DNA from 4 places in the Streptomyces sp. CNT360 genome. Region 4 is predicted to be linked to each of the others. Evidence: riboswitches for the same ligand, from Rfam matches in the RefSeq annotation. Region 4 holds a riboswitch; each other region holds the start of a gene.
What was found. Region 4 has a riboswitch for cobalamin ahead of H297_RS0102225 (ribonucleoside-diphosphate reductase subunit alpha). Riboswitches for the same ligand answer to the same signal wherever they lie in the genome.
Positions count from the first base shown of each region.

Region 1: another riboswitch for cobalamin. It lies ahead of H297_RS0109470 (ABC transporter substrate-binding protein); the one in region 4 lies ahead of H297_RS0102225 (ribonucleoside-diphosphate reductase subunit alpha).
Region 2: another riboswitch for cobalamin. It lies ahead of H297_RS0125150 (CoA-acylating methylmalonate-semialdehyde dehydrogenase); the one in region 4 lies ahead of H297_RS0102225 (ribonucleoside-diphosphate reductase subunit alpha).
Region 3: another riboswitch for cobalamin. It lies ahead of H297_RS0104955 (ABC transporter substrate-binding protein); the one in region 4 lies ahead of H297_RS0102225 (ribonucleoside-diphosphate reductase subunit alpha).

Region 1 is NZ_AUKO01000003.1:473,741-475,934, reverse strand. Features, by position in the region: gene H297_RS0109470 (ABC transporter substrate-binding protein) at 1-789, opposite strand, end outside; cobalamin riboswitch at 881-1,060, opposite strand; gene H297_RS0109465 (DUF7873 family protein) at 1,527-2,194, opposite strand, start outside.
Region 2 is NZ_AUKO01000038.1:39,761-41,954, reverse strand. Features, by position in the region: gene H297_RS38260 (XRE family transcriptional regulator) at 1-681, shown strand, start outside; cobalamin riboswitch at 736-922, shown strand; gene H297_RS0125150 (CoA-acylating methylmalonate-semialdehyde dehydrogenase) at 1,123-2,194, shown strand, end outside.
Region 3 is NZ_AUKO01000002.1:106,644-108,837, reverse strand. Features, by position in the region: gene H297_RS0104960 (hypothetical protein) at 1-361, opposite strand, end outside; cobalamin riboswitch at 675-802, shown strand; gene H297_RS0104955 (ABC transporter substrate-binding protein) at 855-2,194, shown strand, end outside.
Region 4 is NZ_AUKO01000001.1:515,185-517,378, forward strand. Features, by position in the region: gene mctP (monocarboxylate uptake permease MctP) at 1-177, shown strand, start outside; gene H297_RS0102220 (GNAT family N-acetyltransferase) at 275-772, shown strand; cobalamin riboswitch at 840-976, shown strand; gene H297_RS0102225 (ribonucleoside-diphosphate reductase subunit alpha) at 1,085-2,194, shown strand, end outside.

The DNA of each region.
Region 1 (2,194 bases), on a different contig from region 4:
GCGCTGGACGACCTTCTCCCAGGAGACGTCCGCGAACGGCTTGTCGACGTCCGCGAAGACGTTGCGGGCGCCCGCCCGGCGCAGGATCTCGTTGCCGATACCGGCGCCGCCCGCCGTGAACGCCGAGCTCTCGCCGCTGTCGTAGACGAAGACGGGGGTCCTGGCCGTGCCCTTGAGGCGCCGCGCGGTGGCGGCCAGCCGCCGGTCCTGCTTCTCGATGAGCTCCTCGCCGCGCTGCGGCACCCCGAAGGTGCGGGCCACCTGGCGGATCTCCTTGTGGAGGGTTGCGACGTCGGCGTGCTTGGTGCAGGACTCCAGGTCGAGGCGGGTGGGTACGCCGCTGTCCGCCAGCGCCGCCCGGTCGCGGCCCTCCGTCTTGTCGAAGGCGCTGGCGTAACCGCCGTAGACGAAGTCGGGGTTCGCGGCCAGCAGCCCCTCCTTGGAGGGGTACCGCTTCGCCAGCACCTCGACGCTTCGGTACGCCTTCGCGTAGCGGGGGAGGATTTCGTCGTCGAGGTAGGCGGTGCCGGCCATCCGGTCCTGGAGGCCGAGCGCCAGCATGATCTCGGTGACGTGCTGGTTCATGGTCACGGCCCGCTTCGGCGGCGCCGTGATCCGCGTGGTCACCCCGCAGTTGGTGACGGTGTAGGGGAACCCCGCGGGGGAGTCGCCGTGGGCACCGTCGCGGCTGTGGCCGCCGCTCTGGCAGGCCGCCACGGGTATCAGCAGCAGCGCGGCGAGCAGTGCGTGTGCGGCGCGCCCCGCCCTGCCCGTACCGGGCCGGCTCATGGCGGTCCCACGGCGCTTTGGGCGCATGGCCAGTGTCCTTCTCCGTCGTGAGGCCCAGTCGCGGAGCCCGGCGTACCGCCGCGTCCGGTCGTCCGGAACGCGGGTGCCAGCAGGTCTTCGGGCTCGGGACTGCCGGAGTGTGCGCCTTCCCGGGGACCGTGCCCCAGTGGCCTCGTGCACACCCCAGTCCCACACCGCTGCGCGTCAGCTCCGGATTCGCACCGGATTCCCTGACCCGTTCAAGGGTTTGACTGGCGGCTGCAACGTACCACGTGGGGCACGGAGCGGAGAAAGGGGGAGAAGTGACAAAAGGGACCCCGGGGCTTTACCCGGCCCCGGGGTCCTAGGTGCCGTTCGTTCGCACGTCCGTAGCGGTTCAGAGGCGGATCGTTCGGCGATGTCCTCGCGTGGAGCCACTCCACCACGGCCGCACGTGGAACGGCCGGCCGGACTCGAACCGGCGTCTCGAGGTCGTCACCGCCCCGGTTGCCGGACGATGAACGGCGATGCTGAGCGTGGAGCGAGAGGTTGAGACTGACCGGCGGCCTGCTTTCGGGCAGGCGCACCGGGGGTTCACACATCAGCTTCTGCTTCAGCTTTGCGCTCCTGGCGCACCCCGTGCGAAGGCCGTCGAAGCCCTCACCCGGGGGGTCTGTGACTGTTTCAGTTGTACGGGCGGGCGGCAGCCCGCCGGGGTCCGCTCGCGCTCGGGCGAACGCAGGTGAACCCCGGCGAACTCAAGCGAACAGGTAGCCGAAGACGGCGTCACCGACGCGCTGGTCGGTCACCTGTGTCCCGTTGGCCTCCTCGCGGGCGAACTTCACCGCCGCGGAGAGCTTGTCCAGCCGCTCCAGCAGCTCGTTGACCCGCCGCGCGGGCAGGGCGCCGGAGTACTTGACCGTCGTCCAGTAGCCGATGGGTACGTCCTCGTAGTAGACCTCGACCTGCGCCGGGTGCTTCTCGGTGGCCTCCGCCTTCACATGGTTGCGCGGCACCTTCTTGGTGCGGACCGTGCGCACCTGCTCGGTCTTCCACCAGTCCGTGGACGGGTCACGCTCCCAGGCCTCCGCGCCGTCCAGCACCGGCAGCCTGCGCAGGAACGAGCCCAGTTCACCGAGCTGCTTCTCCAGGAACAGCAGGTAGGAGACCGGCACCTCGGCCAGCACCGTGCGGCCGTCGACGACGATGTCCGCACGGGCCGTCAGGTTCGCCCAGTCCTTCGTCGCCGTCACATCGAACAGCCGGGAGAGGATCTTCGCTGTTTCCTTCAGCACATCCTCGGCCTTGACCTGAACCCGGGTCGACTCCGGCGGAAGCTGCTCGCCCTCTTCGTCCTTGGGCTGGTACGTACGCGAGATACCGGCCAGCATCTGCGGCTTTCCCAGCCCGTGCTGCGCCTGTGCCA
Region 2 (2,194 bases), on a different contig from region 4:
ACGCTGGCCCGCATCGGCATCGCCCACTACTTCGCCGCCGCCCTGATCCTGCCCTATCGGGCCTTCCACGCGGCGGCCGAGGAGGTGCGCTACGACATCGAGTTGCTGACCGATCGCTTCGGCCTCGGGTACGAGACGGTGTGCCACCGCCTCAGCACGCTCCAGCGGCCCAGGCTGCGGGGTGTGCCCTTCTCCTTCGTCCGCGTCGACCGGGCGGGCAACCTCTCCAAGCAGCAGTCCGCCACTGACTTCCACTTCTCCCGTGGGGGCGGGACGTGTCCGCTGTGGGGTGTGTACGACGCGTTCGCCTCGCCCGGGCGTATCCGTGTCCAGGTCGGCTCCATGCCCGACGGACAGCGTCATCTGTGGACCGCGCGCACCGTCACCCGGCACCGGGGCGGCTGGGGCGAGCCGGGCAAGACCTTCGTCATCGCGCTGGGTTGCGAGATCCGCCACGCCTCCCGGCTCGTCTACTCCGACGGGCTCGACCTTTCCAACGCGTCCGCCGCCACGCCGATCGGCATGGGCTGCCGGGTGTGCGAGCGCACCGCCTGCCCGCAGCGTGCCGTGCCGCCCCTCGACCGGGCCCTGGCGATCGACGAGAACAGCAGTACGTTCGTGCCGTATCCGGTGGCGGCCCCGTCCGGCGATGCGCGGGAGGTGCCCTTCGCCGGGGAGTGAACAGGGTCCGTCTGCCCGTCCCGGGGTGGACGTACTTGGACGTCCAACTATATTGTCGAGGGCAAGGTCCGCGGTGTCAGGGAAGCCGGTGCGAGTCCGGCACGGTCCCGCCACTGTGACCGGGGAGCGCGCTCTCCATGCGTCGAAGGCCACTGGCGAACGGCCCGTTCGTCCGCCGGGAAGGCCGGGGAGCGTGCGCTGATCCGGGAGTCAGGATACCGGCCGCGGTGTTCGTATCCGTGTTGTCCACGAGGATGGAGAGACACGCATGGCACCGGTGCGCATCCACGATCCCGGCACGTCGGTCGGCCGGGCACCTGACCCCGCGCCGTAGGGGTATTCCGCCACGCGCTTCCCCGCGCGCCGCCCGCACGCCGGCCACCGCCCGTGTGCGCTACGGCCGCGCCATCCCCGGATCCCACCTGACGAGAGCAGGCTCTCTTGATCCGTGAACTGGCACATTTCGTAGGCGGTAAGCACACCCCGGGCGCCTCGGGTGCTTACGGCGACGTGTACGACCCCAACACCGGCGAGGTGCAGGCCCGGGTGCCGCTGGCGGGCGCCGAGGAGGCCCGGGCCGCGATCGCCGACGCGGCGGCGGCCCAGCCCGGATGGGCCGCCTGGAATCCGCAGCGGCGCGCCCGTGTGCTGCTGCGCTTCCTCCAACTCGTGGAGGAGGAACGCGAGTCGCTCGCACGGCTGCTCTCCTCCGAGCACGGCAAGACCGTAGCGGACGCGCACGGCGACCTTCAGCGCGGACTGGAGGTCGTCGAATTCGCAGCGGGCATCCCGCACCTGCTCAAGGGGGAGTTCACCGACAACGCAGGCAGTGGCATCGACGTGCACTCGCTGCGCGAGCCGCTCGGCGTCGTAGCGGGGATCACTCCGTTCAACTTCCCCGCGATGATCCCGCTGTGGCAGGCGGCACCGGCTCTGGCCTGCGGTAACGCATTCCTCCTGAAGCCCTCGGAGCGGGATCCCTCGGTGCCGTTGCGGCTCGCCGAGCTGTTCGTGGAGGCGGGGCTGCCCCCGGGCGTACTGAACGTCGTCCACGGCGGCAAGGAGACCGTCGACATCCTGCTGGAGGACCCCCGTGTCGAGGCGGTCGGCTTCGTCGGCTCCACCCCCGTGGCGGAACGGATCTATGCCACGGCCGCCGCGCACGGCAAGCGCGCACAGTGCTTCGGCGGGGCCAAGAACCACCTGATCGTGATGCCCGACGCCGATCTCGACCAGGCGGTCGACGCGCTGATCGGCGCGGGGTACGGCTCGGCCGGCGAGCGCTGCATGGCCGTCTCGGTGGCCGTGCCCGTCGGCGAGGCGACAGCCGACGCGCTGGTGGAGCGGCTCAAGGAGCGGATCGGCACGCTGCGGATCGGGCGTTCCGACGACACGGACGCGGACTTCGGTCCGCTGGTGGGGCAGGACGCCGTCGAGCGGGTCCGCTCCTACGTGGATCTCGGAGTCGAGGAGGGGGCCGAACTCGTCGTGGACGGCAGGGACTTCCGTCTCC
Region 3 (2,194 bases), on a different contig from region 4:
GGTGCAGGCTCAGCATGGCGAAGGTCAGGCGGACGAAGCCCCAGTCGACCGCGGAGGAGTCCCCGTCCGCGGCAGCGGTCGCGACGGCGACGACGAGCATGACCACGGTGTAGAGAGGCGCATCGAAGGTGGTCACCTTCCATCGCGGCATGCTGGGAAGCACTTTCCGTGCCGTCGTCAGGTCGGTCACCTCGGCGACGAGGAGTACGGCGTCGTCCCAGGTGACCGGTGGCATCGTCGACGAGCCGTCACCGGAAGCGCTCACCAGGCAGCAGGCGGCGGTGACCGTCAGCCCGACGAGCCAGGCGCCGAGGGCGACCGTTGCGGCGTAGGCGGCGACACTGCGGAGGGGAGTGAACATGAACCCGTCTCCCTCGACATGGCACGGTCGCGTACACATACCGGGCGGGACCGCTCCGCGCACGGGCCCCGACCGCCTGTACGGATCGTAGACGCGCGCCCGTGGTCGGCCCCGGCGAGGGTGCGACTCATGTGCACAGGAAAGGCTCCACCGCTGACCGTCCCGGCCGGGAGGACAGGGGCTGCAGGCGGTCGTCCCGTCCGGGGCGACCGGTGTGCCCGGTGGTCCGGGGCGGCCGCAGGCGCCAAGGGGCAACCCGTCGGAAGCCGTCGTCACCTGGTGGGCCACAATGAGCCCACGAGGCGACGGGGACCAGGAAGCCGGTGCGAGTCCGGCGCGGTCCCGCCACTGTGACCGGGGAGCGGTCCTCCCGCATGCCACCGTCCGCGCACGCGGAACGGGAAGGCGGAGGCGAGCGACGATCCGGGAGCCAGGAGACTGACCCGTCGCCGGTCCGACAGCAGGGGCGAGGACACCCCGGAGAGGATCGACTGTGACGACGCATGCCCGTACCGGGTCGACGTACCGGCCAGAACCCGGCAGACGGGGGGTGCTGGCCGCGGGAGGCGGCCTGGCGCTGGCCGCGTCCGGCCTGCTGGCCGGCTGTGGCGGCGACGGGACGGACGGGGGAGGCGGTGACCGCTTCCGCGCCGCGTTCACCGCCGGCGGCTCGCAGGAGACACTCGACCCCCACGTCGCTCCGAACTTCGTCGACCAGGCGCGCGCCAAGGCTTTGTACGACACACTCGGCACCTACGCGGACGACATGTCCGTCCGCGCCCGCCTCGCCGAGTCCTGGGAGAGCGACCGCTCCGGCACCCGGTGGCGGGTGCGTCTGCGCAAGGCCGAGTTCCACGACGGGAAGCCGGTCACCGCGAAGGACGTCCTCTACAGCTACCGGCGCGCAGCCGATCCGAAGACCGGGTCCCCCTCGCAGGAACTGCTGGCCGCGATCGACTTCGAGGCGGGGAAGAAGGACGGGGAGCGGTCCGTCGTCTTCGTGCTGAAGGCGCCGAACTTCGAGTTCCCGACCGTGTTCGCCGGGCCCGGTACCGAGATCGTTCCCGACGGGACGACGGACTTCCGCAAGCCGGTCGGCTCCGGCCCCTTCACCTACGTGTCCTTCACGCCCGGCGGCACCGCCCGCTACCGGCGCTGGGCGGACCACTGGGACGGTGCCCCGCACATCGCGGAGCTGGAGATCGTCCCCGCGAACGAGGAATCGGCGCGGCTCAACGCCCTGTTGTCGGGTCAGGTCCACTACGCGGCCGACATGGCCGGGGCCTCCGTCGAACGCTTGAAGAAGGAGGGTTCGACACGGCTGCTAACCGCGAAGCGGGCCACGGCCCAGCAGTTGCTGCTGCGCACCGGCCGCAAGCCGTTCGACGAACCGCGGCTGGTCCGGGCCCTGCAACTGGGCCTCGACCGGAAGGAATTGGTCCGCATCGCGCTGGCCGGACACGGCGAGGTGGGCAACGACCTGTTCGGTATGGGTCTGCGGGGCTATCCCGACGACCTGACGCCGCGCGAACGCGACGTCGAGGAGGCGCGGAAGCTCGTCAAGGAAGCCGGTGCGGACGGGCTGGAGATCACCGTGGAGACCAGCTCCGTCGACGCAGCCTGGGAGCCCGCGGCGGACCTGATGGCGCGCCAACTCCGCGAGGTGGGCCTGAAACTGTCCGCCCGCACCCGCGCTTCCAGCACCTACTTCAGCGAGATAGAGAACAAGGGCGTCGCCGCCTTCAACACCACCTCCACGCTGCCCGTCTCCGACTTCCTCCAGCAGCGGGTCCGCGGCGGTGCCGCCCGCAACCAGACGCAGTACGCGTCGAA
Region 4 (2,194 bases):
GTGCTCCGGGCCCTCAAGGCGCCCGCAGGCATCGACGAGACCCGGCCGGAGGACTACACGGCCGACGCCCCGCAGCCCGGTACCGCCCCGGCGAAGGACCCGGCACCGACGGTCTCCACCGGCAAGGGGCCGGACACCGGCGAGGACCCCCAGGTGGAGGCCACCGCCGCGCACTGAGGCCGCAGCCGCGCTTCCGGCGCGGCCGGAACCGCCCTGACACCCGCTCCCGTTCTGCACGGGGGCGGGTGTCGGTGTCACGGGCCATGATGGCGGCATGGACCTCACCATCCGGGCCGCCCGGCCCGACGAGTACGCCGAGACCGGAGAGTTGGTCGCCCGCGCCTACCTGGACGGCGGGCTGTTGGACTTCGGCGAGGACGATCCGTATCTGACGACCCTGCGCGACGCCGCCTCCCGCGCCGCCCAGGCGGAGCTGCTGGTGGCCGAGGACGGGCGGGGAACGGTGCTCGGCACGGTCACCTTCGTCGGCGCCGGCGGGCCGTACGCGGAGCGCGCGGCCGAGGGCGAGGGCGAGTTCCGGATGCTCGCCGTGCGCCAGGGCGCGCGGGGGCGCGGAGTGGGCGAGGCGCTGGTGACCGCCTGCGTGGAGCGGGCCCGCGCCCTGGGCCTGCGCGGGCTGGTGCTCTCCACCCAGCGGCACATGTTCGCGGCGCACCGGCTCTACGAGCGGCTCGGTTTCGTACGGACGCCCGAGCGGGACTGGTGCCCGGTCGAGGACGTCCCCCTGTGGGCCTACACCCTGGCGCTGTGACGGCGCCACACCGACACACCGCACCGAACAAGACACAAGATATGGGGGGTCACAGCCAGGGGGCCACAACATGTATGCTCCCTCACGGCCGTCGCCACTGACGCAGGGGAACCCGGTGCGAATCCGGGACTGTCCCGCAACGGTGTGCGGAGCAGCTCGGTGCTGCCCGCGAGTCCGATCACCTGCCGGCGCCGGCATCGACACGTCCGGGTCTCGTGGACTGGGCCGGCGGACGGAGCGCGGAGGGCCTGTCCTGCCCGCTCCCCCACGCCGTGCCCCGCCGCGAGCACGAGCAGCGAGGGAGAGCATCGCGTGACCATCGCCCCCACCGCCCCGTCACCCAGTCAGGAGCGGACCCCTCCAGGCTCCGGCCCGGACCCCGCCACGGACGCGGCGGACGGCCCCGCCGCCGCCCTGAGCGAAACCCTCACGGCGCTGGCCGCGGGCCTCCCCGACGCGGACCCGGCCCCCGTGCTCGCGGCGGCGCTGCGCGGGCGTGCCCCGGCGGCCACAGCGGCCGACCTGCGCACGCTGGCCGTCGAGGCCGCCGCGGGTCTCATCAGCGAGGAGCCGTCCTACTCGGCGCTCGCGGCCCGGCTGTTGACCCTCGCGATCCGTGACGAGACGGCGGCCGCCGGTGCCACCAGCTTCTCGGCGTCTTCGGCCCTCGGCCACGCCGAGGGGCTGATCGCCGAGCGCACCCACGCCTTCGTGCAGGCGCACGCCGCCGCGCTCGACGCCCTGGTCGAGGAGGCCGTCGCGGAGGGTGCCGACGACAGGTTCGGCTACTTCGGGCTGCGCACCGTGCACTCCCGCTACCTGCTGCGGCATCCCACCACGCGGCAGGTCGTCGAGACGCCGCAGCACTTCTTCCTGCGGGTGGCCTGCGGTCTGGCGGCGGACGAGTCGGCCGAGGCCCTCGCCGAGGTCACCGCGTTCTACCGGCTGCTCAGCTCGCTGGCCTACCTGCCCTCCTCGCCCACCCTGTTCAACTCCGGCACCCGCCACCCCCAGATGTCCTCCTGCTACCTGCTGGACTCCCCCAGGGACGAGCTGGACTCGATCTACGAGCGTTACCACCAGGTGGCCCGCCTGTCCAAGCACGCGGGCGGAATCGGTCTGCCCTTCTCCCGCATCCGCTCCCGCGGCGCACTGATCCGCGGCACCAACGGACACTCCGGCGGCATCGTGCCCTTCCTGCGGACCCTGGACTCCTCGGTCGCCGCGGTCAACCAGGGCGGCCGGCGCAAGGGGGCCGCCTGCGTCTACCTGGAGACCTGGCACGCGGACATCGAGGAGTTCCTCGAACTGCGCGACAACACCGGCGAGGATGCGCGCCGCACCCACAATCTGAACCTCGCGCACTGGATCCCCGACGAGTTCATGCGGCGCGTCGAGGCCGACGCCGACTGGTCGCTGTTC